Regions from separate parts of the Erwinia sp. 1181_3 genome, predicted to be linked through region 3. Evidence: riboswitches for the same ligand, from Rfam matches in the RefSeq annotation. Region 3 holds a riboswitch; each other region holds the start of a gene.
What was found. Region 3 has a riboswitch for thiamine pyrophosphate ahead of thiC (phosphomethylpyrimidine synthase ThiC). Riboswitches for the same ligand answer to the same signal wherever they lie in the genome.

Region 1 (8,049 bases), on a different contig from region 3:
ATGATAGTGTTGTATCTTAACCATTCGAACACTGCTTGATTAGAGGGCGTAATATCATTGGACTCATCCATTTTTGGACGTAATAAGATGCTCGATCTGAACGACGTCGCGATCTTTATCCATATCGTTGAAACGGGAAGTTTCGCCGCTGCTGCGCGACGGCTGGGAGTGCCACCGAATACACTGAGTCGACGGATTAAGCTGCTGGAAGCGAGTCTGGCGGTGCGGTTATTTCATCGTTCCACCCGCAAACTGACCCTGACCGGTGCCGGTGAGCAGCTGTATGACCACAGTGCACAAAAAATCAGTGAGTTAAACGCCATCAGTACGCAGCTGGTCAGTGAGAATCAGGTGCCGATGGGACGGATAAAAGTCGCCGCGCCTGCTGACTTCTTCGATCTGTTTTTAATGGAGTGGGTGGCCGATTTTCTGGCGTTATATCCGCAGCTGCAGCTGGATTTTATTCTCAGTGATACACATGCGGATATGATCGGCGAGGGCATTGATGTCGCGTTTCGTGGTGGACGCTTAAAGGATTCCAGTCTGGTTGCCCGAAAAATCAGTACTGGCCGCCGTCTGATGGCCGCCAGCCAGCATTATCTGGATACCTTTGGTGTGCCTGACAGTATCGACGCGCTGCAGCATCATGCCTGCATCGGCCAGTCTGCATCCTCTTCACCGGCTATCTGGCATCTGGTGGGGCCGCAAGGTGCGGTGCAGGTTGAGGTGACTGGCCGTTTCTCGGCCAATACCGCGCAGGCCCAGCTTAAAGCGGCTCTCAGCGGGCTGGGCATCTGTTTTTTACCAGAATCCCTGTTGTACGACAGCCTGAGCCGTCAACAGCTGATCGCCGTGTTGCCTGATTATGGCCAGCTGAATAACGATTTGTCGATTGTCTATCCCAGCCGTCATTACATCCCGCTGGCGGTGTCGACCTTTGTCGATCACACGGTGGCGCTGCTCAAGAAAACCATCGCTGATAAGCACAGCCGTTCATGATGTGATGCGGCTGCGAAGGCTATTGAACACCGGCGAGGCGCAGCAGGGCGGTGACTGCCGCTGCCGCCAGGATCACCCCAATCAGCGGCACTTTGCGCCAGGCCAGCAGCACGGCCACCGCCACCCCGGCGACACGTGCCGTCCCGGCAAAGTGGTCACCTGCATAAAATGTGCTGCCCAGCGCCACCGCAAACAGCAGCGTAGTGGCCGCATCAGACAGCAACTTACGCGCGTTTTCAGACAGGGTCATGCGGTTACCCAGCGTGGCACCGGCAAAGCGCATCAGCCAGGTTCCCACGGCCAGAATCACGATCCCGCAGATAATCAGTGCGTTGTCCGCCATTATTTCCTCCTCGCCAGCAGTCCGGCCATTGAGAGCAATACCGGCAGCCCGATAGGCGTAAAGGGCACGGCCAGCAGTGAGATTACCGCCCCGCAGGCGGCGCGGATCAGCGTGGTGCGGGATTTCAGGGCGGGGATCACCAGCGCCAGTAAAATGGCCGGAAACACCGCATCCAGCCCAATCACCTGGGTATCAGGCAGCAGTGTGCCAATCACACTGCCCAGCATGGCCCCCAACGGCCAGACCACGGCGACGCCGAGGCCACACAGCCAGAAGGCGGCTTTACGCTGCGCGTGCGTGGGCTGCGACAGGCCAAACACCACGCTTTCGTCATTCATAATATGGCAACCGAGCACGGCAGAGAGACGCGAACCTACCAGGTCACGTACGGCAATGCCAAAGGGGAAGTGGCGCGCATTGACCAGCAGCCCGGCCAGCGCAGCGGCCAGCGGATTGCCCCCGCCAGCGACGATGGCAATAAACATAAACTCTGAGGCACCGGCCAGCACAAACAGGCTGGAGAACAGCGGAACCCATAGCGGGAATCCATAAGCGGTGGCCAGCGAACCGTAGGAGATGCCCACAACGCCGACCGCCAGGCAGATCAGATAAATCGCTTTACGCGTGTCCGGGCTGAGTGATGAAAAATGCCGACTGAACATAATTTGTTTTCCATAACGAACGAAGTTGTCATTATAATGAACGCAGGTGCTTCTAAGATCAACACGAACGTTTCGTTCATTTTGGCGAACGATAAGGCGAAAGATGACACAGCCCATAGCGGTAATTGCGGAAAGTTTGATTCGGGAACGCACACAGGCCGGGCTTTCACTCGCCGAAGTGGCCCGAAGGGCGGGAATTGCAAAGTCGACGCTGTCGCAGCTGGAGGCGGGCAACGGTAACCCCAGCCTGGAGACGCTGTGGGCGCTGTGTGTGGCACTGAATATTCCCTTTGCCAAACTGCTGGAACCTGAAGGCAACAAAACCCAGATCATCCGGCGTGGCGAAGGGGCGAAAGTGGTGGCCGGAGAAGCGAACTATCAGGCCATTTTGCTGGCCAGCTGCCCACCGGGTGCGCGGCGCGATATCTATCTGTTAATGACCCAGCCGGGTGCTGACCGTCTGTCACAGCCGCATCCTGTTGGATCGGTTGAGCACATTATCGTCACCCAGGGGCGGGCGCTGGTCGGGCTTAAGGATGCCCCGGAAGAGCTAGCGCCAGGCGATTACATCTGCTATCCCGCCGATCGTGAGCATATCTTTAAAGCGCTGGAACCCGACACCCTGGCACTGCTGGTGGCAGAGCAGGGATAAAGGGAGGATGGGGACGGAAAACCGTCCCGTAATCGGGTTTTTATACCGTGTCGCTGAATAGCGGTTGACGGGGAGTTATGATTCTATCGAACCGATTTTTTGTTGAGACTATTCTTATCGTTAGCTAGAATGCGGCCTGAAAAAGTGAAGGTGTATTATCATTTCTACATAAAATGTGTATTTGCTTTTAATAAAGCAATCTGGGATTTAAATCAAAATCGGTCAGGCTGACGTTCAGAATGTTCTGGCCGAAATAAATTATAAAATGGAGTTAAGAATGAAAGGCATCAGTAAACTGGTCTGGGCAGGTCTCGCGCTGAATATCTGCTATCTCGGCGCGGTAGGGTATCTCACTACCCAGGTGGGAGATGATGAGTTAACTATTTTTGCACGCAATGTGATTGCTTTTTTACAGTACTTCTCCATCCCATTTTTAGTTTCTATTTTATTGCAGATCATCAGTTTGCCCCTGTTATTCAAAAGCCCAAAGTGGGGACTGGCGCTGGCTATCATTGGCTCGCTTATTATCCTGCCATTAAGTATGGTTTTCCTCGCCGGTTATATGTTTAGCTATGAAAAGCATTGCAACAAGGGCCTGGAAGTATTTTCACCCAATGAAAAAAACACACCTTCACGGGCTTTGATTTTTAAAACATCGATGTTCTATGTGCAGGGCGGGATTTCCCTTGCTATCGGATTGTTTATTCTGGCCGATGGTGTGAGCGTTGGCGGATTATTAGTCTGTACCGGGATCATTTTTATCTCAAATGCGATGCGTTTAAAGCAACGCGTGATGATTGGGGTGTCAGGCGATAAATTGATCCTGACCCCGGCGCTGTATGCTGAAACCTGTCTGATCCCGCTAACCGATGTCACGTTAATCAAAGAAAATAAAAATGTCTTCAAACTGCATATCCACTCTGCTGGTGTTGACAGGAAATGTAGCTTTAGTAAAAAAATGATCGCCGGAGAGAATGCTCAGGCAGACCTTGCGGAGATTTTGTCAACATTGCCGAAAGCGGACAGCGAGGCTGTGGCGGTGAGTGACAAGCCTGAATAACCTCCAGCCCGGGCGGCGGGAGACGTAAAAGCTTGTTTCTCTACCATCTAACTGGCATGATTCTGAAGGGTGATTATCGCAATGGTAATTACAACGCATTGATTTTACTATTTAAATGACTCGGGGTGCCCTTCTTCGTGAAGGCTGAGAAATACCCGTACCACCTGATCTGGATAATGCCAGCGTAGGGAAGTCAGATGCCCGACCGGCATCGCCTTCTTGATCGCCGGTTGGGAGCATATATGATCCAACCTGAACGCCTGAGCCACGCCGATGTGGCCCATTCCCTGACGCTGTTTCAACAGCAATCTCCCCTGATTCACTGTATGACCAATGATGTGGTGCAAACCTTTACCGCCAACGTGCTGCTGGCGCTGAGGGCTTCCCCGGCGATGGTGATCGATCAGGACGAAGCCGCGCAGTTCAGCGCCATTGCTGATGCCCTGCTGGTAAACGTTGGTACGCTGACCCATTCCCGCAGTGAAGCGATGCGGGCAGCGATCCATGCGGCCAGCGCTGCCGGACGACACTGGACATTAGATCCGGTGGCGGTAGGGGCGCTGGATTTCCGTACCACTTTCTGTCACCAACTCCTGTTACTCAAGCCCGCTGCGATCCGCGGCAATGCTTCGGAAATTATGGCACTGGCAAAACAGGCGGTCAGCGGACGGGGCGTAGACACTCAGCATGCGTCAACGGCGGCATTACAGGCAGCCGTTGCGTTGGCGACGGAAACGGGGGCGGTGGTGGCGGTTACCGGAGAAGTGGATTTTGTCACCGACGGTGTGCGCACCCTCAGCGTCAGCGGCGGTTCCCCACTGATGACGCGCGTGGTCGGCACCGGCTGTGCGTTGTCCGCCGTGGTCGCCGGATTTACCGCGCTGCCCGGCGATCGTCTGGTGCATGTCGCCAGCGCCTGCCACGTGGTGGCGTTGGCGGGAGAGCGAGCAGCGGCAGCGGCGCAGGGGCCGGGCAGCTTTATCCCCGCGTTCCTCGATGCACTGTATCAACTGAACCCGGAGGCACTGGTATGAAACGGATTAACGCCATGACCATTGCCGGAACTGACCCGAGCGGTGGCGCCGGGATCCAGGCCGATCTGAAAGCTTTCTCTGCACTGGGCGCCTATGGCACCAGCGTGATCACCGCGCTGGTGGCGCAGAACACCACGGGCGTGCAGTCGGTCTATCGCATTGACCCGGCATTCGTGGGCGCGCAGCTGGATTCGGTCCTGTCGGATGTGCGTATCGACACGATAAAAATCGGTATGCTGGCAGAAAGCGCCATCGTTGAGGTGGTTGCCGAACGGCTGAAAGAGACCCCGGTGCCCTGGGTGGTACTGGATACGGTGATGCTGGCAAAAAGCGGCGATCCGCTGCTCTCTGCTGAGGCGGTTGCCACCTTACGCGAGCGTCTGTTACCGCAGGTCTCCCTGATTACGCCCAATCTGCCAGAAGCCGCCGCGCTGCTGGCCTGCGATCCGGCACGCGATGAGGCCGAGATGCGTGAACAGGGCAGGGCGCTGCTGGCGCTGGGCTGTCAGGCGGTACTGATGAAGGGCGGCCATCTTAGCGAATCGGAAAGCCCGGACTGGCTGTTTACCCACCAACTTGAACAGCGGTTTACCGCGCCTCGCATTATGACGCGCAATACGCACGGTACGGGCTGTTCGCTGTCGGCGGCGCTGGCGGCACTCCGTCCGCGACACGATGATTGGGTTGCCACCGTACAAGCGGCTAAATACTGGTTGCAGGGGGCGCTTGAGCAGGCAGACTCGCTGGAGGTCGGCCACGGGCATGGCCCGGTGCATCATTTTCATCAGTGGTGGTGACCACGATGGTCCGCGTTTTTTTGTGCGGATCGTTCTGAAAAATGGAGTCAGCAATTTGCCTTAATAACAGTTTTGGGTCCACCCTGTTGGGGTCAGGAAAACTGACCCGCGGGCCATCAAAATGGCCCTCACACATTTTAACAGGAGTTATCATGACGGACATCGTACAGTTATTGGGCAAAGAAGCGGATTCTCTTTTGCAACATCGCTGCATGACTATTCCAGCGGACAACCTCTATCTTCCAGGGGCGGATTATGTGGATCGGGTGATGGTCGATAACAATCGTCCCCCGGCAGTTTTACGCAATATGCAAACACTGTACAACACCGGACGTTTAGCCGGGACAGGTTACCTCTCTATCCTCCCCGTAGACCAGGGCGTCGAGCATTCGGCGGGCGCCTCTTTTGCTGCGAACCCGCTCTACTTCGATCCGAAAAATATTGTGGAGCTGGCGATTGAAGCGGGCTGTAACTGTGTGGCTTCCACGTATGGCGTACTGGCTTCTGTCTCACGGCGTTACGCACACCGCATCCCGTTTATGGTTAAGCTCAACCATAACGAGACGCTGAGCTATCCCACCCAGTATGACCAGACGCTGTATGCCAGCGTTGAGCAGGCGTTTAACCTCGGTGCTGTCGCCGTCGGGGCCACCATCTATTTCGGTTCAGAGCAGTCACGGCGTCAGATTGAAGAGATCTCTGCAGCCTTTGAACGCGCCCATGAACTGGGGATGGTCACCGTACTGTGGGCGTATCTGCGCAATAATGATTTCAAAAAAGACGGGGTGGATTACCATGCCAGCGCTGATTTGACAGGCCAGGCAAACCATCTGGCGGCCACCATTGGCGCGGATATTGTGAAACAGAAAATGGCGGAGAATAACGGCGGTTATAAAGCAGTGAAATTCGGCCATACCGATGAGCGCGTCTACAGCACACTGACTACAGATAACCCTATCGACCTGGTACGTTATCAACTGGCGAACTGCTATATGGGGCGCGCCGGGATGATCAACTCCGGCGGTGCGGCAGCAGGGGATACGGATATTGCTGAATCCGTACGTACGGCGGTGATCAATAAACGTGCAGGCGGCATGGGGCTGATTTTAGGGCGCAAGGCCTTTAAGAAATCGATGAAGGACGGCGTGGCGCTGATTAATTCAGTGCAGGATGTCTACCTCGCGAAAAACGTCACCATCGCCTGATTTATCGTAGGGGTCAGGCATGCCTGACCCTGTATCAACCGTGCCTTGTCCCGCCGGTTTCAGAATGGCTCAAACCACTCGCTGTTCTGCTCGGCAATCGGGGTAATAGAGAAAATCATCTCCTGCAAATGGCGGCGCAGCGCCTGTTCAGCGGCATCGGCATCTTTCGCACACAAGGCCAGGTAAATCTGGTGGTGCTGCTCGATCAGGCTCTCTGGCGGTGACACTTTACTTAACGTCAGAAAACGCACGCGGTCCATGGTGGCTTTAATATTTTCCACCGTCTCCCACGCCAGTTCACAGGCAATACTTTGCGCGATCAATCGGTGAAACTCATCGTCCAGCAAGAGAAACGATTGGCTGTCGTGGCGATCGGCGGCCAGCTTTTGTAATTGCAGATTATGCTCCAGCGCCGCCAGCCCGACAGGTGTGGCTTCTGCAGCTGCACGGCGTACCACTGCAACTTCAACAGCTTCACGTATAAAGCGACCATCGGCAACGCGCTGTGCGGAGATTTTACGCACGAAGGTGCCGCGCTGCGGAAGGACCTGCACCAGGCCCGCTTCTGCCAGTTTGATAAAGGCTTCACGAACCGGCTGACGCGATACGTTAAAGCGCGTGGACACCTCTTTTTCCGACAGCAGTGAGCCGGGATGGATCGCACAGGTGACGATATCCTGACGCAGGAATCGATAAATCTGCTGGTTGACCGGCTCACTGGCGGTGATGGTATAAACTGTCGACATTCGGCAACGTCCCTTTAGCGGCGGGTCAACAGCCTGCCCGCCTATGGCGTGAAAGCCTTCAGTCTAATCAGGCAGGCGCATCAGCGCCAGAGTTAAACGCGGGCAACCAGTTGATGCACCGTTTGTTTCGCTCCCTGGCTCAACAGCAGACGGTAAAAATGGTTAACCTGGTGGACAAACTGCGGGTTACCGGACAAATCCTCACCAAAGACATGTTTCAGACCCAGCAAGGCGGCCACGCGGGGTTCTCCTTCGGCACTTTCCGCGACCCTTTTTGCCAGCTCGGCACTAAGGGGATCGTTGATCACCATCGGCTGACCCTGCTCATCGTAACCGCTGACATAGCGGATCCATCCTGCCACGCCAAGTGCCAGTAAATCGAAATTGCTGTCATGCGCGAGGTGCCAGCGGATGCTGTCCAGCCAGCGCTGGGGCAGTTTCTGGCTGCCATCATTGGCGATCTGCGCGGTGCGGTGCCTGATAGCACGGTTGCTGTAACGTGCAATCAGCGAGTCGGCGTAGGCCGTCAGATCAACGTCCGTTGTGCGTAG
Region 2 (8,049 bases), on a different contig from region 3:
TTTCAGCATATATTTAACCTGTGGCCCCAGCAGCACCACCTGATAACGGGGAAACTGGGTATCGAACTCTGCGACGCCATACGCCTCAATGTCCACCTCCAGCCCTCTTTCATTGGCGGCCTCCACCATTTTTCTCACCAGCATACTGGTGGACATCCCGGCAGAGCAGCACAGCATAATCCTGACCATAATCCGTTATCCTCGAAATGTAATAGAACGTAAATGTGGAAACGATTGGACACCATACGGAAACCGTTTTCCATTTAAGGAAAACAAAAATGTGATACTCATCATAAACGCAGGTGTTAAAGGGTTTTTTCCTGGATTCCCATCACAAAAATGCGGTCGATATGGACAGTTTTGAGGTGATATGGAAAATCGGTTTCCATGAAAATGCAAAGCCGCTATACTGGCAGTGGCGATATTTTGCGCCATTCTTGCGGTATTTTTTGCAGGCTGTTACCGGGTGTCAGGGGAGAAAAATGTCAACAATCAACGATGTATCGCGTTTAGCTGGGGTGTCTAAAGCCACAGTATCACGGGTGTTGAGCGGATCGCGCGGAGTGAAAGAAGCCAGTCGCCTTGCGGTGCTGAAAGCAGCCGAAGAACTCAGCTACCGGCCAAATGTTATCGCGCAGTCACTACTGTCGCAGTCGACGGGCTGCATTGGCGTGATCTGCGCACAGGAGAATATTAACCAGACCACCGGTTATCTCTATGCACTGGAAAAACACCTCAGCCAGCATCAAAAGCATCTGCTGCTGCGTTTCGCCAACAGCAAAACGGGCGTGATGAATGCGCTGGATGAACTCTCCTGCGGCCTCTGTGATGATGTATTGATTATCGGCGCACGTTTCCCGCTGAATATTACGGATGACAACGTCATCCTGATTGACTGTGTCGCTGCCGACACGCCAAACAGCATCCAGTTTGACCATGCGTTTGCCGCAGAGACCGCCTGTAATTATCTGATCAGCCAGGGCCGCCGTCAGATTGCCCTGATCCATCCGGAGGCCAGCGGTCATACCGATCAGGTGCTGCTGGGCTATAAGCTGGCGCTGGAAAACAACTTTTTGCCGTTTAACCGCAATCTGGTGTTTATGGATTCCACCACCTCGTCCGTTGCGGTACAGGTGCTGCTGAATAACGCCACTACCGTTAATTTCAACGCCCTGCTGGTGGCTGACGAGCAGGAAGCACAGCGGGTGATCGGCCAGCTGCAGGCGTTTAATAAAACCGTACCGGGTGACATTATGATCTTCAGCCTTGCCGGTTCGCTGGATCTGCCGGGCATTCCGTCCATTCCTTCGATTGAATACTCCATGGATGCGATGGCAGCACGTATCGTCAGCTGGCTGACAGAGAAAACCCGCGACATGCTGGGTGCATGCGTGCTACGCGGGGATTTGATTATTCCTGATAGCCGCAAACGCTAAGAAATAAACAGCCTGTTTGCGAGAAAGAACGCTGATACCTTGCAATATAAATGTAAAAAAATGTAAAACTCCATTTACATAAAGTTAATTCCACTGACAAAAGTACCCTGTCTGCCAGCAAAACATCAGAAAACGCGTTATTTCATCAGAAATAACGCGCATCAATCTTATAATCAGCCCCCTTATTAACATTAAAAAAACTTTAAAATCAACACACTAAATCCCATCACTGCCCAATAAAAGTCATTTTTAATGAAACCGCTCTCACTGCCGATAAAATCCTGCAGGCACGTGTTTTACCTCCGGAAGCAGAATTATTTCAATAACACTAATTATGTTTAATAAAGGACTTAATATGATTATTTTAAAATTTAACGACTTTTCAATAGGTAAGAAACTTTTTTCAGGATTTATTCTTTTAATCTGCATTATTATCGGTATATCAGGTTACGGTATTTACGCGTTAAAAACGATAGAACATAACTCAATAAAAACAACGCTGACCAATGATATTGGCAACCAGCTGGATGCCGCCCGGCAAAACCGTTTGATTTACATGCATACGGGTGATGATGAGAAAATGAAAGCGAACGGCGATGCCATTAAATCGATGCAAACGCTGATTAAGGATGCCAGTCAGTTCACCTGGCGCGGAGAAGCTCAAAAGCAGTTTGAACAGCTCAGCGCCAATATTGAACGCTACAGTGAGTTACGAACTGACTATTACGATAAAAGCCGCCACAGTAATCAACTCGCTAAAAAACTGCTGCAACAAAGTGATAATCGCTTTCTCCCCAACCTGCAAGATGACTTAAAAAATACCGCATCGGATAGTGACTCTCTCGATAAAATTTTTGATTTACTCTTCGCGTTTTCCCTGCTCAGTGAGGCTGGCAACACACTGATCGCAAAGCATACTCCTGAAACCATATCGGACTTTGACGCATTATATCGCCGCACTGAATCGCTGTATAATGACAGCCTGGCACAATGGCCAGAGGCGACAAAAAACGTATTGACCCCGGTATGGATGCGCTACGAGGCTTTGAAAGCGAGTGCAGAAACGTATTTATCTGCCATCGCGAAAACACAACTATCTGCCGACAACATGGCCCAGGGTGCTAACGAACTGAACACCACTGCAGCCACATTAATTGAAATGCAGACGGAATATAACACCCAGGTAATTTCTCGCACGATCACCATTATCACCCTCCTTTCATTACTGGCGGTGTTTACCGGGCTGGTCACCGCTTGGGCGATCACGCGTAAAATCACACGACCTGTGAGTGAAAATCTTGCCCTGGCACAGCGCATTTCCAGTGGCGATCTTACGGCTCAGATCACCGCCTCCTCCAAAGATGAATTGGGTGAGCTAACCCAAACAATGGGCGCGATGAATACCCGTTTATGCGACATGATCTCGGGCATACGTGAAAGCGTCAGTCACTTAGCCAGTGCCTCATCACAGATTGCCGCAGGGAATACGGATTTAGCGTCCAGAACGGAGCAACAGTCCGCCGCCGTGGTGGAAACCGCCTCCAGTATGGAGGAGCTCACCTCGACGGTACGCCTTAACGCCGATAATGCCTTGCAAGCCAGCAAGCTTGCTGCCAGCGCCAGCGCCGATGCCCGTAAAGGGGGTCAGATCGTCAGTGAGGTGGTCAGCACCATGAATGGCATCGCAGGTAGCTCAAAGAAAATCACTGAAATCATTAGCGTGATCAACGGTATTGCTTTCCAGACCAATATTCTGGCATTGAATGCCGCTGTCGAAGCCGCCAGGGCCGGTGAACAGGGGCGCGGTTTTGCCGTTGTTGCCGGTGAAGTCAGAACGCTGGCGCAACGCAGCGCAGATGCGGCGAAAGAGATAGAGTCGCTGATCAACGAGTCGGTAGCACGTATTGGGACAGGGACTGAACTGGTGAATAAAGCCGGTGACAGCATGGGAGATATCGTCAACTCCGTGAGCCATGTCAGCCAGATTATCGATGAAATCTCTAGTGCCTCTCACGAACAGCGTCAGGGCATTGAACAGATAGGGAAAGCCGTGACCGAGATGGACTCGACCACGCAGCAAAATGCGACCCTGGTTCAGGAATCGTCTGCCGCCGCTATTTCGCTGGAGCAGCAGGCAAAGAAACTGAGTGAGATGGTCGCTATCTTTAAGATCAACACCAGCCGGGTGCATGAAGGCGAGTTTGTTGTCGGATCCTCAAGCCATAACCCCCTTCCCCTCCGCGCACAAACGTCTAAAGCCCTTGAGGAAGAGTGGACCTCGTTTTAAACCGACTACGCCCCGGCGAGTGTGAATAAGATCATCGTTGTCAGGTTCCCCCGGATACCGGGAGAGCCTGACAGCACGTGCTACTCGCGCCAGCCAAGGCCGGGCGCCACATGCTTGAGGATTGCTTCAATAGTGTGCGCGCAGTAGTCCACACCCAACTGGTTCGGCACGGTTAACAGCAGGGTATCGGCTTCGGCGATGGCTTCATCCTGCGCCAGTTGTTTAATCAACTGGTCCGGTTCTGCGGCGTAGCTGCGGCCAAAGATGGCGCGGGTTTTCTCATCGAGGTAACCCACTTTGTCCCCTTCTTTGCCGCTGTTGCCAAAGTACGCACGGTCCATATCATTCACCAGCGCAAAGATACTGCGGCTCACCGAAACACGCGGGGTGCGCGTATGTCCGGCGGCTTTCCACGCTTCCCGGTAGGCGCGGATCTGTTGCGCCTGCTGGATATGGAAAGGCTCACCGGTTTCATCATCTTTCAGCGTTGAGCTTTGCAGGTTCATCCCCAGTTTCGCCGCCCAGACGGCGGTAGCATTGGAACCGGCCCCCCACCAGATACGGTCACGCAGCCCTTCCGAGAACGGCTCCACGCGCAGCATCCCTGGCGGGTTCGGGAACATCGGCTGCGGGTTTGGTTTGGCAAAGCCTTCGCCACGCAGCACATCCAGCAGCACTTCGGTGTGATGACGCGCCATATCCGACTCGTTTTCCCCTTCCGCAGGCTGATAGCCAAAATAGCGCCAACCGTCGATCACCTGCTCAGGAGAACCCCGGCTGATGCCCAGCTGCAAACGCCCACCGGAGATCAGGTCGGCAGAGCCAGCATCTTCTGCCATATACATCGGATTCTCGTAACGCATATCGATCACCCCGGTGCCGATCTCAATACGGCGTGTTTTCGCGCCGATGGCGGCCAGCAGCGGGAACGGCGAGCTTAACTGGCGGGCAAAGTGATGCACGCGAAAATAAGCACCGTCCGCACCGAGTTCTTCAGCGGCGACCGCGAGATCAATCGACTGCAACAGCGCATCGGCCGCCGAACGGGTGCCGGACTGCGGCGAAGGGGTCCAGTGGCCGAACGACAGAAATCCAATACTTTTCATGGGGGTATCCTGTGGGGTGAAACAAATGACGATTGATTAGCAGTATATACCCAAAATAATTCGAGGTGCAGCCAACGCATCTGCGGCTCGAAGTCTGACGGGTGGATTGTAATGAAAAATGAAATCCCGTATAAAAGAGCCCTCCGAGGGGTGTCCTGTATGGGCTGAGATGGCGTAACAAGCCGAACCCTTTGAACCTGATCTGGGTCATGCCAGCGAAGGGACGGGTTGGCAGTTACCTCTGCCCTGTTCACACCTCCGCGTGCCCGGATCTCCACTTAAATGAGGGGATTCAGTGTCTAAAACTATTCAGCCTGTTGATTTCAGCCAGGGTCTGTACGGACGTTTACGCCAGCAGGCCGGTAACGACTGGCAGGACTATGTGGCGCACCCGTTTATTCACCAACTCTCACGCGGCACGCTGCCCGAGAGCGCCTTTCGTCGTTATCTGACGCAGGACTATCTTTTTCTGATTCACTTTGCCCGTGCCTGGGCGCTGCTGGTCAGCAAACTGCGCACGCTGCCGGAAATGCGCGCGGCGACGGCTTCGCTGAACGCCATTGTGGCTGAGCTGCCGCTGCACGTTGGCTACTGCGAAAGCTGGGGGCTGAGCGAAGCGCAAATCATGCGCGAACCGGAAGCGGCGGAAACCATGAACTACACCCGCTACGTGCTGGATATCGGTCACTCGGGTGATGCGCTGGATCTGCTGGTGGCGCTGCTGCCCTGTGTGGCGGGCTACGCCGAGATTGGCCTGCGCCTGCTGAACGCCCCGGAGACGGTTTTACAAGGCAGCCCTTATGCCTCCTGGATCCGCAACTATGGTGATGCAGACTATCTGAACGGCGTTCGTGCCGCCCTCGGTTTACTGGAAACGGTCGGTGAGCAGCGCGGGGCCGAAAGCCGCTTCACCGCCCTGTCTGAGATTTTCACCACCGCCACGCGCCTCGAGTCGGCATTCTGGCAGATGGGACTGAATGCGGTGCACCGGACATGAACCCACCCGGCATTGAGGTGCGCGATCTGACGCTGTGCTTCGGCCCGCGTCAGATTTTCGACCGTCTCAGTTTTACCCTCCCGCCGGGGCGATTTGTTGCCCTGCTGGGGGCCAGCGGCAGCGGCAAGACCAGCCTGCTGAAGATTATCGCCGGGCTGGCGAAGCCCACCTCCGGCACCGTCTGCGGTAGCGATGGCCTGCCGTTGCCCGGGCGTATTGCTTATATGGGGCAGAAAGATCTGCTTTATCCCTGGCTGTCGATCAGCGACAACATCACACTGGGTGCGCGTCTGCGCGGCGAAAACGTGGATGCCGCCTGGGCTGCCCATCTGCTGGAACGCGTCGGACTGCACGGACACGGCAACGACCTCCCTGCGGCGCTCTCCGGCGGCATGCGCCAGCGGGCGGCGATTGCCCGTACGCTGTATGAAAGACGCCCCGTTGTCCTGATGGATGAGCCGTTCTCCGCGCTGGATACGCTGACGCGGGCCAAAATCCAGACGCTGGCCGCTGAACTGCTGGCCGACCACACCGTATTGCTGATTACCCATGACCCGATGGAAGCCTGCCGTCTGAGTCACCACCTGCTGGTGTTGTCTGGTTATCCTGCCGGGATCGACGACACTCACACCATTGGTGGCCAGCCGCCCCGTGCGCCGGATGATGCTGACGTGCTGAAAAGCCAGGCCGAACTGTTGCAGCAGTTGCTGAGGGCCGCAGAATGAGCGGAAAAATCGCCACCAGCGCACGTGGCGTCATGATTTTTACCGGGCTGCTGCTGCTGTGGTGGCTGGCCACACTGAGTGATATTCCCGCCTTTTTGCTGCCGTCGCCCGCCGCTGTTGCCCGCGCGCTGTGGGATGGCCGCGCTTTCCTCGCGTATCACAGCCTGGTTACGGCCTCAGAAGTCCTGATCGGGCTGGTGCTGGGCGTACTGCTGGGGTCGCTGCTGGCGATCGGCATGATCTTCTCCCCCCGCCTGCAACGCTGGCTGATGCCCGTGGTGCTGACCAGCCAGGCCATTCCGGTGTTTGCCCTCGCGCCACTGCTGGTGCTGTGGTTTGGCTTTGGCATCAGCGCCAAAGTGGCGATGGCGGTGCTGGTGATCTTCTTCCCGGTGACCTCTGCTTTCTTTGACGGGCTGAGGCGGGTTAATCAGGACTATCTGGACCTTGCCCGCACCCTGGGTGCCTCACGCTGGGCGCAGCTGCGCCATGTCCGGCTGATGGCGGCGCTGCCTGCTTTTGGCTCCGGCCTGCGCATGGCGGCTGCCGTGGCACCGATTGGCGCAATTATCGGCGAATGGGTGGGTTCGGCCGAAGGGCTGGGTTACGTAATGCTGAATGCCAATGCGCGCATGCAAACCGATCAGTGCTTTGCCGCGTTGTTTATCCTGGTGCTGATGACCGTCTTACTCTGGATGGCGGTCGATGCCCTGCTCCATCGCCTGATCAACTGGGCACCCGAATAATGTTGATTCCCCTTAAATCTGAAAGGAACACAGAATGATGATGAAAACCTGCGCTGCCCTGCTGTTAAGCGGTGCCTGCTCCACCTGCGTCATGGCCAACGAGAAACTGACGCTGGTGCTCGACTGGTATATCAACCCGGACCACGCACCGATTATGGTTGCCGATCAGATCGGGGCATTTAAGGCGGAAGGGCTGGACGTGAAGATTGTCCCCCCGTCCGATCCTTCCCTGCCACCGCGCCTGGTCGCAGCGAAACAGGCGGATCTCGCCATTACTTATCAGCCGCAGCTGCACTTTTTCGCCGATGAAGGCCTGCCGCTGGTGCGCGTGGGCACGCTGATCAATACCCCGCTGAACACGGTGATGACGCTCGATAAAAGCATCACCTCACCGGCAAAACTGAAAGGGAAAACGGTGGGTTATTCCGTGAGCGGTATTGAACAGGCAACGCTGACCACCATGCTGAAGCAGGAGCGCGCCAGCCTGAAGGAGATTAAGCTGGTCAACGTTAACTTCCAGCTGACCAGCGCCCTGCTGGCCGGGCAGGTGGATGCGGTGATTGGAGGTTACCGCAATATTGAAGCGCAAGAGCTGAAGCTACAGGGCAAAGATCCGGTGGTATTTAACGTTGAGGATTACGGCGTTCCGGCCTATGACGAGCTGGTGATTGTGGCGAATCGCGATAGCGTCAATGAACCGAAGGTGAAGAAATTCCTCGCGGCGCTGAAGAAAGGCAACGACTATTTACAGG
Region 3 (8,049 bases):
GCTCATTTTCTAAAACGCTGGCACCCGGCCTGCGGGTGGGGTGGGTGGTGCCGGGGCGTTATTTTGATCGTGTTTTGCATATGAAATATATCAGCACGGGTTCAACGGCCACTCAGACACAGATGGCGGTCGCCGCTTTTATTCGCCAGGGGTATTACCAGCCTCATCTGCGGCGTATGCGCAGTTACTATCAGCGCAGCCTGGAGACGTTCACCCGGCGGGTGCGGCATCACTTTCCCTGTGGGATCTGTGTGACTCGTCCTCAGGGAGGATTTCTGATTTGGGTCGAACTGCCAGAACCTTTTGATGCGCTGCGCCTGAACCAGGATCTACGTGCTTCCCATATTCAGATTGCTGTGGGGTCGCTGTTCTCAGCATCAGGTAAATACCGCAACTGCCTGCGCCTCAGCTATGCGCAGTCGTTTACCGATAAAACCGAACGTGCTCTGGAGGTGTTGGGGGCGGCGGTAGAGCGGGCAGTGCTGGCCTGTGCTCCGGTATCCTCGCAGGTATAAGAAGAGGGTGAAGGCAGGGTCAGTGAGAAGGAAAACTACTGACCCTGGCGGATGGCAGGATTGCCCCCGCACGGCCACTATAGCGGCTGCATTTCCCGATAAAAGCGTGAATAAACAAGGCTGCGTAATGTCTTCAGCCCTGTTTTTCCGTGTTGCAGCAGGTTGCATTTTATTGCGAAACGCGCCCTGAGCCTCGAACGTGCCGAGCACCTGCCCGAACGCTTTTTACCGATATTTATAATGATGTCAGGAATGTGGGGTGTTCTGTGGCTCGACCAGGTCCAGTAGCTGATGCGTCGCCGCACGCCAGTCGCTGGCTTGTGTAATCGCGCTCACCACAGCAACACTGCCCACCCCGGTGGCCAGCACCTGGGGAATACGTTCCAGACTGATCCCACCGATAGCCACGGTAGAGATCCCCTTCAGTCGCTTTATGTGGCGCGTTAATTCTTCCAGTCCCTGCGGATCAGAGGGCATGGCTTTTGTCTGGGTTGGAAATACGTGGCCCAGGGCAATATAGGAAGGTTTTTCGGCCAGCGCGCGATCCAGTTCGGCATCGTCATGGGTTGAAAGACCGAGGCGCAGTCCGGCAGCATGAATGGCATCCAGATCGGCAACATCCAGATCTTCCTGACCCAGATGGATGCCGTAAGCCTGATGTTTTATCGCTAAACGCCAGTAGTCATTAATAAACAGGCGGGCTTGATAGCGTTTACCCAAGGCAATGGCATCAACGATCTGCTGTTCAACTTCATGCTCTGCACAGTCTTTAATGCGCAGTTGCAGTGTACGTACGCCCGCATCAAGCAGGCGTTCAATCCACTCCACCGTATCGACCACCGGATAAAGACCCAATCTGGCTTTGGTTGGGGGAAAAGCTCCACGACTCATATTTGTTCCTCTGATTTCAGGGTGTCGGCGCGATGATACAGTTCACTGCCACGGTGACGAAACTCGTCAGACATCTGTGCCATACCTATTTCGATCGGCCGTGCTTCGGCCTCCTGACGTGCGGCGTATTCACGCACTTCCTGGGTGATCTTCATTGAACAGAATTTGGGTCCACACATTGAGCAGAAGTGTGCCACTTTGCCGGATTCCTGCGGCAGGGTTTCATCGTGATATGCACGGGCAGTGTGCGGATCGAGGGCGAGATTAAACTGATCTTCCCAGCGGAATTCGAAACGCGCTTTCGACATTGCGTTATCACGAATCTGTGCTCCGGGATGGCCTTTCGCCAGGTCGGCTGCATGGGCTGCGATTTTATAGGTAATCAATCCCTGTTTGACATCCTCTTTGTTCGGCAGGCCGAGGTGTTCTTTGGGTGTCACGTAACATAACATCGCGCAGCCAAACCAGCCGATCATGGCGGCGCCAATACCGGAAGTGAAGTGGTCATAACCCGGAGCAATATCTGTCGTCAGGGGCCCCAGCGTATAAAACGGGGCTTCGTGACAGTGCTCAAGCTGTTCCGTCATATTGACGCGAATCATCTGCATGGGCACATGCCCAGGGCCTTCAATCATCACCTGGACGTCATATTCCCAGGCAATTTTGGTCAGTTCGCCCAACGTGCGTAATTCTGCGAACTGTGCTTCATCGTTGGCATCCTGAATGGAACCCGGGCGCAGGCCATCGCCCAGCGACAGCGAAACATCGTAGGCGGCGCAGATTTCACAGATGTCGCGGAAATGCTGATAGAGGAAACTCTCTTTATGGTGAGACAGGCACCATTTCGCCATAATTGAGCCGCCGCGCGAAACGATACCGGTCAGGCGTTTGGCGGTCATCGGTACATAGCGCAGCAGCACACCCGCATGAATAGTAAAGTAATCAACGCCCTGTTCAGCTTGTTCCAGCAGTGTGTCGCGGAAAATTTCCCAGTTGAGGTCCTCTGCCACACCGTTCACTTTTTCCAGCGCCTGATAGATGGGCACCGTGCCAATCGGCACCGGGCTGTTACGCAGGATCCACTCGCGGGTTTCGTGAATATAACGCCCGGTGGAAAGGTCCATCACCGTATCTGCCCCCCAGCGGGCTGACCACACCAGTTTTTCCACCTCTTCTTCGATGGAAGAGCTGACCGCGGAATTGCCGATATTGGCGTTAATTTTCACCAGAAAGTTGCGACCGATAATCATCGGCTCCGATTCCGGGTGATTAATATTGGCCGGGATAATCGCGCGTCCTGCAGCAACCTCCTGGCGAACGAACTCAGCAGTGATATTTTCAGGCAACTGTGCACCAAAGCTGTGACCAGGATGCTGTTGCAGCAGCACCTCGCCGCGAATGCGTTCTCGTCCCATATTTTCACGGAGAGCGATAAATTCCATTTCCGGGGTGATCATGCCCAGCCGGGCATAGTGCATCTGAGTGACACAGCGGCCTTCCAGCGCCCGGCGCGGACGTGGCAAATTATCAAAACGCAGATGATCCAGCCCTTCATCTTCGAGGCGTTGCTGGGTGTAGGTAGAGCTGAGTTCAGCGATCTGTTCGGTATCACCCCGTTTGATGATCCAGGTGCTGCGCAGCGGATTTAGCCCTTTGTGAACATCAATCGCCGCCGCCGGATCGCCGTAGGGACCCGCTGTATCGTAGACCGGTATCGGTTCATTCGCTTCCAGCAGCGGTTCGTCTTTGCTACCGCCCACGGTGGTCGGGCTCAGTTGAATTTCGCGCATCGGCACACGGATATCCGGCTGCGAGCCGGTCAGGTAAATGCGTTTTGAATTGGGGAAGGCAGTGCCCTGCAGGGAGTCGATAAACTGCTGTGCTTCTGCACGCTGTTCCCGGCGGCTGGTTTTTTTCTCAATGAAAGGTTTTTCAACGGTAGACATAGCAAGTTCCTGATAATAATGCGGAAGTTTGCTTGCCTGGAGGCGGGAGTAATGAGAACGATGTGACAAAATACGGTATCACACCGTAATAGCTGATTTACTCTTGTTCCCTTCGCAGGTACTAACCTGATCAGGTTCCGCGGATCCCGAATTAACGGTCTCAGCCCTGGGGCACTCCGACAAGATATCGACTGGTTTTTCAGTCAACGTAAGGGTGAGGCATGCCTCGCCCTTACCCCTCAAGCATAAAGGGGCTTTTTGGAAACTACAAGAAGTTCACATTCTGATAACGAATCAGGCAGGGCGAGCAAGCGAGCACGAGTTGGCAGCGCTTTGATTATCATCATTTTTTTCTAAAGCCAGCTTGATGAATTTATCCTCCAACGTAAATCGAGCCTCCAGCGCTTCACCGACTACCGATAATGCCCGCTGAAATTCAACGCAGTTATCATCATCGATGGCTGTTTCCAGATGCGAATCATAAATCTCCATTATCTGATCGGTATTGGCTTTTAAAGAGGGGTAGATTAACGACGCTTTCGCCAGTTGCTCGGTCCCTTCCAGTTCCTTGATAAAACGTTCGTAGACGGTGAAATGACCGGTGGAAAGGTAGTCCACCAGATGCTGGCAGAATGTATCCAGCGCGTTTTCATCGAGCGTCGTCAGCGTTTCCTTGTTAGGCTTAATGCCAGCCATTTGGTAATAGGTAACCAGCAACTGCTTGCGGGAGCGCAGGCAGAAGTCTACCAGCTCACTGCATCCGCCGACGCGCGCGGTGAGGACTTCTAACTGGTTAAGCATGTTCAACTCCGTGAATGTTATATTTTAACGTCTGACCTCAATCCAGTCTTTAAGCTGAGGATGATGAGCAAAATGATGGAACAGGAAATTTTAAGCGTAGACGCTGGCTGGTGGGTTGTCAGCCAGGAACATAAAATTTGGTTACCAAAAGGTGAGCTGCCGCATGGTGATGCGGGCTCATTGGGCCTGACAGGGCGATCAGGGGCGCCGATTGGAGAGTGGCAGGGCGAGAAAGTGTGGCTGATCCGCGGTACGTATCCTCAGGATATGGGATCGCTACGCCAGTTGCTCGATCAAGATACGGGCCTGTTCCAACTTGCCGGACGCGGTATTCAGTTATCAGAATTCTATCGTTCACACCGTTGGTGTGGCTACTGTGGCCATGAAATGCACCCCAGCAAAACCGAATGGGCGTGTCTCTGCGGGCATTGCCGGCAGCGTTACTATCCGCAAATTGCACCTTGCATTATCGTGGCGATCCGCCGGGGCGAAGAGATTTTGCTGGCGCAGCATACGCGGCATCGTAACGGGATTTTCACGGTACTGGCTGGCTTTGTCGAGGTGGGCGAAACCCTTGAGCAAACGGTAGCACGTGAAGTGATGGAAGAAAGCAGCATCCGTGTGAAGAATCTGCGCTATGTCTCTTCTCAACCCTGGCCTTTCCCCCAGTCACTGATGATGGCGTTTATGGCCGACTATGCTGGCGGTGATATCAATATTGATCCAAAAGAACTGCTGTCTGCGGGGTGGTATCGTTACGATGCGTTGCCGCAGTTACCTCCAGCAGGAACGGTGGCTCGCAGGCTGATTGAAGACACTGTCGCAATATGTCGCGCAGAAGCCGAATAATACTGTTTTTAATGTTTTTTTCTGATAAAGGTTTTTTAGCGATATATTCTCCTGGTTCATTTTTTGAGTCAGGAGAGTTATTGCTTTATTTAAATAATATAAACAAACACGACTTTATATTTGCAGTGAATTCAAATATCATTCCATGCCATAAACTGCGCCGCTTATCATAATAAAGAGTGGTTTCATTAAAAATGCTTAAAAAGTGATATTCCACCCGTTAATTTTACTGGTGTTTTCTTCTATTCACATTTATTTAATTCGGTGCTGCTTTCCAGAAATGACTTTCTGGTTAACGATGACGCGATCACGTCCTCAGCTTAATAATGACGTCAGCGGCTGAGTCTTGTGCATGAGGTTCCGTACGTTGTGAGTGAATACAATGTCTGAGACGAAAAAACAATGTTATCTGTGGGGAATCTGGTCTTGCTGGAGCATAAGTATACTTGCCTTTGCGCTATCAATAAGAACGACCTTATTAATTTCTCTGGGTGTTATGGTGTGCCTGATTATGCTGCTAGCTATCCCCTTTCTATACAATAAAAGGACGATTAAAAACGTGTTTAATTTCAATCGCAAGGCAGAGCCTCAGTCAAATGAGAATTTATCTTCACAGGTCAAGCTGGAACAAAATGTATCCCCCCTTGCTCCTTCGTATGATGACAGTAATACGAAAGAAACAGTGATCTCTATTGGTACTGTATTACGGGGCGAAATGACCAACGAAAACAATATTTCAATCAATGGTGTTGTTGAAGGGGACCTGACCAGCCAGAAAATGACGCAGATTGGTAAGGAAGGTCAGGTTGTCGGAACAGTAAAGTCCGTTAAGCTGGTGGTCAATGGTCTGCTGAAAGGAAGCTGTTATGCCAGGACGGTTGTTATTATGTCGCGTGGCAGGATTGAAGGTGAAGTGTTCGCCACCGAGTTCTCCATTGAGAAAGGTGGGGTATTTATAGGAAATTCTCATCAGATTGAAGAGCCACAGTTGCCGGTGGAGAAGAAAGAAAAAAAACGGATGGTCACTATGGGCGACAGTTCACCTTCTCTTATCGCTGTTGAAAACACGCAGGGAAAAATCGATAGTTCACCAGGAAGAAATGTGGCGGCTGGCAATTAAAAGTAAGGGAAAGCTGTTGTTATTTCGCTAAATTTCATCTTTACCCTGTCGTTGTTCACGATGCATTCAGGGGCGGGTGTGCCTGGTTAGCTCAATTTTTCGAGTGGTCGATCATCGTCAATTCCAATAAATGTTACACTAGCAGCCTGTATGGTGAGAGAGTCTCGTGATGAGTGAACTGAAGAACGATCGATATCTGCGCGCATTGCTGCGCCAGCCAGTGGATGTTACCCCGGTATGGATGATGCGTCAGGCCGGACGTTATCTGCCGGAGTACAAAGCAACTCGCGCTGTAGCCGGTGACTTTATGTCGCTGTGTAAAAACGCGGAACTGGCCTGTGAAGTTACGCTGCAACCTCTGCGGCGTTATGCGCTGGATGCGGCGATCCTGTTCTCCGATATCCTGACCATTCCCGATGCGATGGGACTGGGACTGTATTTTGAAGCAGGTGAAGGCCCACGTTTTTCCTCTCCTGTCACCTGCCGCGCTGACGTTGAAAAATTGCCTGTTCCTGACCCGGAGCAGGAGCTGGGTTATGTGATGAATGCGGTACGTACCATCCGCAAAAACCTCAACGGCGACGTGCCGCTGATCGGGTTTTCTGGCAGCCCGTGGACGCTGGCAACCTATATGGTGGAAGGCGGCAGCAGCAAAGCGTTTACCAAACTGAAAAAGATGATGTACGCCGAGCCGAAAACGCTGCATCTGATGCTGGATAAGCTGGCCGACAGTGTCACGCTGTATCTCAATGCTCAGATCCGCGCAGGTGCCCAGTCAGTGATGATTTTTGACACCTGGGGCGGCGTATTGACCGGACGCGACTACCTGGAGTTTTCGCTCCACTACATGCACAAAATCGTTGATGGTTTGCTGCATGAAAATGAGGGGCGCCGTGTACCCGTTACCTTGTTTACTAAAGGTGGCGGGCAATGGCTGGAAGCGATGGCCGCAACAGGTTGTGATGCGCTGGGCCTTGACTGGACAACGGATATTGCCGACGCACGTCGCCGTGTGGGCCATAAGGTCGCGTTGCAGGGCAATATGGACCCATCGATGTTGTATGCCGCTCCTGAGCGTATTGAGCAGGAAGTGGCGGGCATTCTTGAGGGCTTTGGTCAGGGCGAAGGGCATGTGTTCAACCTTGGCCACGGTATTCATCAGGATGTACCACCAGAAAACGCCGGTGTGTTCGTCGAGGCAGTGCACAAGCTCTCACGTCCTTACCACCAGGAGTAATCAGTTAGGGGAAAATATGGATATTGCAGCATTACGTGACGAGCAGCGTCAGCGTGCAGCGGACGTGAGATGTCAGGATGACTTTGATGTAATGCCTCCCCGCCTGATTGGTGGCGCAGATGTGGGGTTTGAACAGAGTGGTGCGGTGACACGCGCCGCCCTGGTGATTCTGGAATATCCCTCACTTCAGGTTATTGAGCATCAGGTGGCGCGTGTTGCTACGACGATGCCCTATATTCCCGGTTTCCTGTCATTTCGTGAAACACCTGCTCTGCAAGCGGCGTGGAAACAACTGTCCAATCATCCCGACCTGTTATTCGTTGATGGACACGGAGTGGCTCATCCTCGTCGTCTTGGTGTGGCCAGCCACTTTGGCCTGCTGGTCGACGTCCCTACGATTGGCGTGGCGAAAAAACGCCTGTGTGGAAAATTTGAACCTCCGGCAGCAGAACCGGGCAGTTGCCAGCCTCTGATGGACCACGATGAGTTGCTGGGCTTTGTGCTGCGCAGCAAGGCTCGCTGTAATCCTCTGTTTATCTCTCCCGGACACCGCGTAAGCCATGCAACTGCACTTGACTGGGTGCAGCGTTGTTTGCAGGGCTATCGTCTGCCTGAGCCTACGCGCTGGGCGGATGCTGTTGCCTCGCGCCGCACGGCTTTTACCGCGCTGTCCCGGGGTTAACCGTGCTG
Region 4 (8,049 bases), on a different contig from region 3:
TGGTGCGCAAGGCCATCTTCGATCACCTTCAGGCCGTCGATACGACGGGTCATCAGCTGATACCAGCGCAGGGCCATCTCTGTCCCTCCGGCTTCCGGCGTTGTGCGTGTGCAGGCAATGCGCCGCAGCCGTTCGACATCACTGTCGCAGGTGGCAATGCTGCGCCAGCGTTGCAGGTTTTCCTCATCGGCAAACTGGCTGAAGCTGGAAAAACAGCGCTCCTGTGCACCGATCAGCGCCACCATCCTCTCGCTCTGCTCCTGGCTGAATTCACCCGCGGCGTAACCGGCAGATCCGGTGGCTCTTTCTTGCCCTGCCAGCTCTTTCCCCTGAATAAAGCTGAACATAGCAATCAGGGCGCGGGATACTTCAGGGTCAGAAGCGGTATCGATCATTTCAAAAGCGAGGTTCAGCAACTGCCGGATAATGTGATTGAACTGTGCCATGGCCTGGGCGTGGCTAAGCGTGAACTGGCGGATGGCATCCCGCAGCGCGGGCAGCTCGCTCAGCGCGTAGATCGCAGAGGCAATCCTGCTGAATACCCGGCTGCTGCCCTGTGATGCGTTCTCCGGAGAGGGAATGGCGGGCAGTTTTGCCATCATACTGGCGATGATCTGGCTGACCTGGCGTGCACGCTGGGGGAGTTCGTCGCCAAACATCCGTCCCTTAGAACAGAGCCAGATATTGCTGGCACCGCGTTCGCGCTGCAGTTCATGGATAAGCTGGCTGATGATGGCTGTCAGATGGCCGGTATGGAGCAAATTACGCAGATTAGCAATTTCACACTGTCGCGATGCTGTCAGGTACATAAGCGGTGAAGGTGTGGTGGCACGCATTAGACGCTCTCCAGCGATGAAATTGGATAAGCGTATTAAGCATAATGTGTGCCACTTATAAAATGTGTTGCACCATCAGCGCGCGATCAGGCGACTATTTCTTCCCCTGCCAGTTGCCCCAGGGGCCGTCTGCCGGGGCTTCTTCCACCTCATCCAGTGAAGCAATGTACAACTCTTCGACTTCTTTACGCGCCCATGGAGTGCGGCGCAGGAATTTCAGGCTGGATTTAATGCTCGGATCGCTTTTGAAACAGTTGATATTGACGCGCTTCGCCAGCGCCTCCCAGCCATAACGCGCTTGCAGCGCAGTTAACAGGGCTTCCAGCGTCAGGCCATGCAAAGGATCTTTTGGGGTATGAGAGGTCATTGTGGTGTCCGGCGAGTCTGAAGAAATTGCGCACACGATACTGAGCGCCAACGCCAGATGCAATAATTAACCGGGTACCTGCCGTCCCTGGCAGGGGTGATCAGTTAAACCAGGCGGGAACCGGGTCGTGCAATCTGGCCCAGCTCTGCGGGCCAGCCGCCATCTCACTCTCCGTCAGCAGTGCGTTATCCAACTGCTGACGCAGCCTGGCTTCATCCATCTCTATGCCGATAAATACCAGTTCCTGTCGGGCATCCCCGATGCCTTCCTGCCAGTGGTGCATAATGTCCAGCAGGGACTCCTCATCCTGTGGCCAGCGTTCGCGTGGCACGCTGACCCACCAGCTACCCGCCATCCCCTGACGTGCCACGCCCCCAGCCTGCGACCAGTTGCCGGCATAACCAGGCCGTGATGCCAGCCAGAAATAGCCTTTCGAACGCACGACGCCTGGCAGTGTTGCGGAAAATAATGCCCAGAAACGCTCGGGGTGAAACGGGCGACGGGCGCGCCAGACAAAGTTGCTGATACCGTACTCTTCGGTTTCCGGGGCATGGGTGCCGCGTAACTCCTGCATCCAGCCCGGAGCCTGTGCCGCCTCGTCAAAGTCAAACAGACCGGTACTCAGTACCCGGTCCAGCGGAACTTCACCAAAACGGGCACATTCAATGCGTGCGCGGGGGTTGAGGCTGCGCAGGATGGCAAATAACCGTGTGCGCTGATTGGGGTTGATGAGATCGATTTTGTTCAGTATCAGTACGTCGCAGAATTCAATCTGCTCAATCAGCAGATCGACGACCGAGCGTTCATCGCCCTCACCCAGCGACTCACCGCGTGAACGGATGCTGTCACGGGATTCATAGTCGTGCAGGAAATTGTAGCCATCGACAACGGTCACCATGGTATCCAGGCGTGCCACGGCGGACAGGCTCTCCCCGGTTTCATCTTCGAACGTAAAGGTTTCCGCGACTGGCAGGGGTTCTGAAATGCCGGTCGATTCGATCACCAGCTGATCGAAGCGCCCTTCGCGTGCCAGGCGGTTTACTTCAAGCAGCAGATCTTCGCGCAATGTGCAGCAGATGCAACCGTTGCTCATCTCCACCAGCTTCTCGTCGGTGCGCGACAGCTCTGCACCCCCGTCGCGCACCAGTGACGCATCAATATTCACTTCCGACATATCGTTGACGATCACCGCCACGCGGCGCCCTTCACGGTTGTTCAGGATATGGTTAAGCAGTGTCGTTTTCCCGGCCCCGAGAAAACCCGACAAAACGGTTACGGGCAGGCGGGTATCGTTACCGGGTAAAGCGTATTTTTCTTGCATCATGACATCCTCTCAGGCGTTGACAGCGTGTTTGCGCCGGGCAGTACCGGGCCATCCGCATAAACATTATTGTTATGTTATAACATAACAATTGAAGCTGTCATCCCTTACCTTCCACAGGGTGTCTTTTATTTTTCTATCGGTCTGCCGCCATAATCGCCAGCTGAGTGATGCCCCGGAGTTGCAGGTCCTTCGCCGCTTTTGCCGCGCGGATCCCGCTGGCGCACACCAGAACGATGCGGCAATCCGCAGGGGGCTGCCAGTGATTGAGTTCCTCAGGCAGCACCCGGTGAACGTGACTCGCCACGCTGTCGGGGGCTTCCTCGCGGCTGCGCAGTTCAACAATACAGTCTTCACTGTTCAGCAGGTGGCGATCGATAAACGGCACGACAGGTTGGTCAGGCTCACCGGCACCGTCAAAACGGAACGGGCGGAAATGCCAGGTGGTGAAATCGCAATTGATCAGACAGCCCAGCGGTGAAGGCGTCAGCCCGAGCAGAATACTGAGGGTCATCTGCGCCTGCATGGCACCCAGCGTGGCCACCGCCGGGCCCATGACACCTGCCGTGTTACAGTTCGCCGCGTTGCCCGGCAGTTGCGGGAACAGGGCACGATAACTCGGGGCAGTGCCACAGAAGCCCCCAACATAGCCCTGACGACCGAGTACCGAGGCGCTGACCAGCGGAATATGACGCGGTTGACAGGCATCGGAAAGCAGATAGGTGACGGCAAAATTATCGGCGGCATCGATCGCCAGATCGATACCGTCCAGCGCGTCGGCCATCATGCTGGCACTCAGTGCCTGCGGCCGTGCATCGACTACGCAGTCCGGGTTACGTGCATTGAGTGCACGCTGCGCGCAGTCGACTTTACGCTTCCCGCAGTCCTGCATACTGTACAGCGTCTGGCGGTGCAGGTTGTGCTCCTCTACCCGGTCCCCGTCATACACCCTGATGTAGCCCACCCCGGCCCCGGCCAGCAGTGGCAGCAGTGTGGCACCCAGCCCGCCAGCACCGATCACCAGCACGCGGGCTTGCAGCAGGGCCTGTTGCCCTGCCTCGCCGATCTCAGGCAGCATGGTTTGTCGTTGATATCGGTCCATCCGTTATGGCTCCCGTGAGAGAAATTGCGCCATACCAAAAATCGGCGTGGAGGCGCTGGCCATATCACGGCGCTCTACCAGGCCGGCATGACAGGCATCGTGACCGGCGTGGATAGCGGCAGAAAACGCCCCGGCCATGCGTACCGGATCCTGTGCTTTGGCCACGGCCGTATTCAGCAGGATACCGTCAAAGCCCATTTCCATTGCCTGTGCAGCCTGGCTGGGTGCGCCGATCCCGGCATCGATAATCAGTGGAATGCCTTTAAACCAGGCACGCATTGAACGCAGCCCCTCAATGTTGCGTAACCCCTGGCCGGAGCCAATCGGCGCGCCCCACGGCATCAGCAGCTCACAGCCCGCTTCAATCAGCTTTTCGCCGAGGATCAGATCTTCCGTGGTATAGGGAAACACCTGGAATCCCTCAGCGCACAGGATGCGGGCGGCTTCCACCAGGGCAAAGGGGTCGGGTTGCAGCGTATCAGCGTGACCAATCACCTCCAGTTTTATCCAGCGGGTATTAAAGACTTCGCGCGCCATATGCGCCGTGGTCACCGCCTCTTTTACACTATGACATCCTGCGGTATTGGGCAGCACCCGCTTGTTCAGCCCGGTTAGCAGGTCGCGAAATGCCGCACCCTGCCGCCCTTCACGGCGCAGACTGACGGTAATGATTTCGCTGCCGGAGGCCTCAATCGCCTGTTGCAGGATCGCCGGAGAGGGATACCCGGCAGTGCCGAGCAAAAAACGTGACTGCGGAATAAAATCGTAAAACATGTTTTACCCTCCCTGCATCGGTGATAACACTTCAAGCTCACAGCCTGCGGTCAGTGGCTGTGTTTCATAGCGCGAGCGTGGGACGAACTCGCCGTTAAGGGCGCTGGCCACGCAGCCCGCATCCATCTGCTGTTCACGCAAAAGTTCCGCCAGCGTGCGGGCGGTGGTGTCGATCGGGAGGCCGTTAAGCTGGATTTTCATATCAGGTTTTCCTGCTGCAGTTGCAGCATCAGTTTTTCCGCCATGACTGGCGCGAGAAGAAAGCCGTGGCGATACATGCCGTTCAGGGACCAGACGCCGTTCTGGTAGCGAATGGCGGGGATATTATTGTGATAAGCGGGGCGCAACCCGGTGCCGCTTTCCAGTATCCGCGCTTCAGCCAGCGCAGGGTGGATAGCCCAGGCGGCGCTGAGCAGTTCCATCATGGCGCGTGCGCTGATCGGGCTGTTATCGTCGCTTTCCACCATCGTTGCACCCAGCATAAAGCGCCCTCCGGCACGCGGCACCAGATAGCAGGGAAAACGGGGATGCAGCAGGCGGATGGGGCGTGAGAACTGCACCTCTTCACTGTGCAGGATCAGCATCTCCCCGCGTACGGCGCGTAGCTCAGGCAGATCAGGGGCTGCATGAATCCCCCGGCAGTCAATGACTGTCCCGCCGGGATTGCCCGTATGAAAAGGAATACCCCTGCGTTGCAGGGTCGCCCGTAGCTGGTGCAGCGCACTGCGTGGATCAAGGTGTGCTTCCCCGGCAAAGAACAGCCCACGGGCAAAACGCCCTTCCAGCGCGGGTTCCAGCGATGCCGGCTCTACCCACTGATGCGCCCGCGTCATGCGGGCAAAACGGCTGAGTTCGGGGGTATCACGTGCGGGTGCCACCACCAGAGTGCCTTGATGTTCCACTCCCTGAATGCGGGCCGACCACCAGGGCGCGGAACGCTGACCCAGTGCGATCACCTCTTCGGGGGCACTTTCACCTTCGCACCAGGGGGCGAGCATACCGCCCGCCCAGTGCGATGCGGCACAGTGCTGCTCTGCGGTGATCACTTCAACGGATTCACCCCGTTCAGCAAGTAACGTGGCAACACAAAGCCCGGCGACGCCATCACCGATCACCGACCAGCGGCTCATGATGTGCGGTTTCCGGTACAAATAAAGGGGGGAATAAATGGTTTCACGTTAGCCTCTCAATCGATGCGGAGACCCGTGATACAGAGTAAGGAAAAGACGGGGACGATCAGAAGCCAGCCCACGTGGCAGGTACCCTGGCTGATACGCCATCGGGTACGCGTCTTCCTACGCCAGTATCAACTGGGTCAGGTTCTAAGGGTCGCTAAGCCGCGAAAAATCGCTCATTAGCCTCTCAGTCTCTCTGGCGAGACTCCCCTGACAGGGACTAGTTGTATTTTACCGGGTGACAATCGTCAAGTGACATGAGGTTTTCGTACGGAAAAAATGGGACAGAATGAGACGATGAAGTTTTTTTTAATTGAATGCTCAATCAATAAAACCTATCATTCCTGTTCTTGTTTACACAAAATTTACTTTCAGGGGGCGACGTAGATCAAAAACACTAACGATTAATCAATATATTACACCTGATAATCACCCTGATGGTTCTCCCAGTGTAATTAGCGGATATACGGCGGATGTTACCCAGTATGCGCTAATGCGCGCTTCGCAGAGCGGACTTCAGGTTATTTTCTTGAGCATTTTTTGCGGAGACATTATGCCGACGACTGAAATACCAGGAAAACCTCAAAAAGATCGTATTAATCCCGTGGTTTTCTATACCTCAGCAGCGCTTATCCTGCTGTTCTCCTTTACCACTATCCTGTTCACTGATTTTTCCGACCGCTGGATTAATCGCACCCTCGACTGGGTATCCAACACCTTCGGCTGGTACTACCTGCTGGCGGCCACGCTGTACATCGTGTTCGTGATTTTCATGGCCTGCTCACGCTTTGGCTCCATCAAGCTCGGTCCTGAACAGTCGAAACCTGAATTCAGCCTGATGAGCTGGGCGGCCATGCTGTTCGCTGCGGGTATCGGTATCGACCTGATGTTCTTCTCGGTGGCGGAACCGGTCACCCAGTATATGATGCCACCGGAAGGCCAGGGCCAGACGATGGAAGCGGCGCGTCAGGCGATGGTCTGGACGTTGTTCCACTACGGTCTGACTGGCTGGTCCATGTATGCCCTGATGGGCATCGCCCTCGGCTACTTCAGCTACCGTTATGGCCTGCCGCTCACTATCCGTTCGGCGCTCTACCCTATTTTTGGTAAGCGCATTAACGGGCCCATTGGTCATACCGTGGATATCGCTGCCGTGCTGGGGACCATCTTTGGTATTGCCACCACGCTCGGTATTGGCGTGGTACAGCTTAACTACGGGCTGAAGGTGCTGTTTGACGTACCGGAAGGGCTGACAGCGCAGGCCGGGCTGATTGTCCTGTCGGTGATCATGGCCACCATCTCTGTGACCTCCGGGGTGAATAAAGGCATTCGCTTCCTGTCAGAACTCAACGTGTTGCTGGCCTTTGGTCTGATCCTGTTCGTGCTGTTTGTTGGCGATACCAGCTTCCTGCTGAACGCGCTGGTGCTCAACGTCGGGGATTATATCAACCGCTTTATGGGCATGACGCTGAACAGTTTCGCCTTTGACCGTCCGACCGAGTGGATGAACAACTGGACGCTGTTCTTCTGGGCCTGGTGGGTTGCCTGGTCGCCGTTTGTCGGTCTGTTCCTCGCACGTATCTCCCGTGGACGTACCATTCGTCAGTTTGTGGTGGGAACGCTGACCATTCCGTTTATCTTCACCCTGCTGTGGTTGTCGATCTTCGGTAACAGCGCACTGTATGAGATCATTCACGGCAATATGGCTTTCGCTGAGGAGACCATGGCGCATCCGGAGCGGGGTTTCTACAGTCTGCTGGCGCAGTATCCTGGCTTTACCTTCAGTGCCTCGGTGGCCACCATTACCGGACTGCTGTTCTATGTTACCTCCGCTGACTCCGGCTCCCTGGTGCTGGGTAACTTTACCTCGCGTCTGGCCGACATCAATAATGATGCGCCCAACTGGCTGCGTATCTTCTGGTCGGTTGCCATTGGTGTGCTGACGCTGGGGATGCTGATGGTGAACGGCGTCACAGCATTACAGAAAACCACGGTGATCATGGGGCTGCCGTTCAGCTTTGTGATCTTCTTTGTGATGGCCGGTCTGTATAAATCATTGCGCGTGGAAGATCATCGCCGTGCCAGTGCAACAGTGAACACGCCACCGGTACCGGTATCGCGCGACGATCGCCTTAACTGGAAACAGCGTATCTCGCGTGTGATGAACTATCCGGGTACCACTCATACGCGTAAAATGCTGGATGAAGTTTGCCGCCCTGCCATGGAAGAGGTGGGACGTGAGCTGGAGCGCCGAGGGGCGAAAGTGCAGGTGAATGAGCTGCCCGCCGTGGATGACGAGCGTCTGAACCATCTGGAACTGCTGGTGGATATGGCTGATGAGCAGAGCTTCCTCTACCAGATTTGGCCGCAGCGTTATTCGGTTCCGGCGTTTACTTATCGTGCACGCAGTGGGAAATCGGACTACTTCCGTCTGGAGACCTTCCTGCTGGAGGGGACACAGGGCAACGATTTGA

Region 1: it holds a riboswitch for thiamine pyrophosphate, as region 3 does, so the genes downstream of both, thiM (hydroxyethylthiazole kinase) here and thiC (phosphomethylpyrimidine synthase ThiC) in region 3, are expected to answer to the same signal.
Region 2: it holds a riboswitch for thiamine pyrophosphate, as region 3 does, so the genes downstream of both, FY046_RS05220 (TenA family protein) here and thiC (phosphomethylpyrimidine synthase ThiC) in region 3, are expected to answer to the same signal.
Region 4: it holds a riboswitch for thiamine pyrophosphate, as region 3 does, so the genes downstream of both, FY046_RS22265 (FAD-dependent oxidoreductase) here and thiC (phosphomethylpyrimidine synthase ThiC) in region 3, are expected to answer to the same signal.

Annotation. Positions count from the first base shown of each region.
Region 1 covers NZ_VTDE01000001.1:669,400-677,448, reverse strand. The annotation lists gene FY046_RS03100 (LysR family transcriptional regulator) at 58-999, shown strand; gene FY046_RS03095 (AzlD domain-containing protein) at 1,019-1,342, opposite strand; gene FY046_RS03090 (AzlC family ABC transporter permease) at 1,342-2,004, opposite strand; gene FY046_RS03085 (helix-turn-helix domain-containing protein) at 2,108-2,656, shown strand; gene FY046_RS03080 (hypothetical protein) at 2,934-3,716, shown strand; TPP riboswitch at 3,828-3,924, shown strand; gene thiM (hydroxyethylthiazole kinase) at 3,959-4,750, shown strand; gene thiD (bifunctional hydroxymethylpyrimidine kinase/phosphomethylpyrimidine kinase) at 4,747-5,547, shown strand; gene fbaB (class I fructose-bisphosphate aldolase) at 5,700-6,752, shown strand; gene FY046_RS03060 (GntR family transcriptional regulator) at 6,812-7,498, opposite strand; gene FY046_RS03055 (mannitol dehydrogenase family protein) at 7,591-8,049, opposite strand, start outside.
Region 2 covers NZ_VTDE01000002.1:191,293-199,341, forward strand. The annotation lists gene FY046_RS05200 (PTS sugar transporter subunit IIB) at 1-189, opposite strand, end outside; gene FY046_RS05205 (LacI family DNA-binding transcriptional regulator) at 483-1,436, shown strand; gene FY046_RS05210 (methyl-accepting chemotaxis protein) at 1,792-3,723, shown strand; gene FY046_RS05215 (LLM class flavin-dependent oxidoreductase) at 3,804-4,829, opposite strand; TPP riboswitch at 4,966-5,070, shown strand; gene FY046_RS05220 (TenA family protein) at 5,137-5,826, shown strand; gene FY046_RS05225 (ABC transporter ATP-binding protein) at 5,823-6,551, shown strand; gene FY046_RS05230 (ABC transporter permease) at 6,548-7,297, shown strand; gene FY046_RS05235 (ABC transporter substrate-binding protein) at 7,332-8,049, shown strand, end outside.
Region 3 covers NZ_VTDE01000018.1:15,608-23,656, forward strand. The annotation lists gene FY046_RS23155 (aminotransferase-like domain-containing protein) at 1-515, shown strand, start outside; gene thiE (thiamine phosphate synthase) at 762-1,406, opposite strand; gene thiC (phosphomethylpyrimidine synthase ThiC) at 1,403-3,352, opposite strand; TPP riboswitch at 3,443-3,541, opposite strand; gene rsd (sigma D regulator) at 3,647-4,153, opposite strand; gene nudC (NAD(+) diphosphatase) at 4,229-5,002, shown strand; gene FY046_RS23180 (bactofilin family protein) at 5,385-6,122, shown strand; gene hemE (uroporphyrinogen decarboxylase) at 6,292-7,359, shown strand; gene nfi (deoxyribonuclease V) at 7,376-8,041, shown strand.
Region 4 covers NZ_VTDE01000015.1:48,136-56,184, forward strand. The annotation lists gene FY046_RS22235 (nitrate- and nitrite sensing domain-containing protein) at 1-836, opposite strand, end outside; gene FY046_RS22240 (VF530 family protein) at 931-1,203, opposite strand; gene zigA (zinc metallochaperone GTPase ZigA) at 1,304-2,524, opposite strand; gene FY046_RS22250 (ThiF family adenylyltransferase) at 2,661-3,626, opposite strand; gene FY046_RS22255 (thiazole synthase) at 3,630-4,400, opposite strand; gene thiS (sulfur carrier protein ThiS) at 4,404-4,601, opposite strand; gene FY046_RS22265 (FAD-dependent oxidoreductase) at 4,598-5,530, opposite strand; TPP riboswitch at 5,676-5,797, opposite strand; gene FY046_RS22270 (choline transporter) at 6,129-8,049, shown strand, end outside.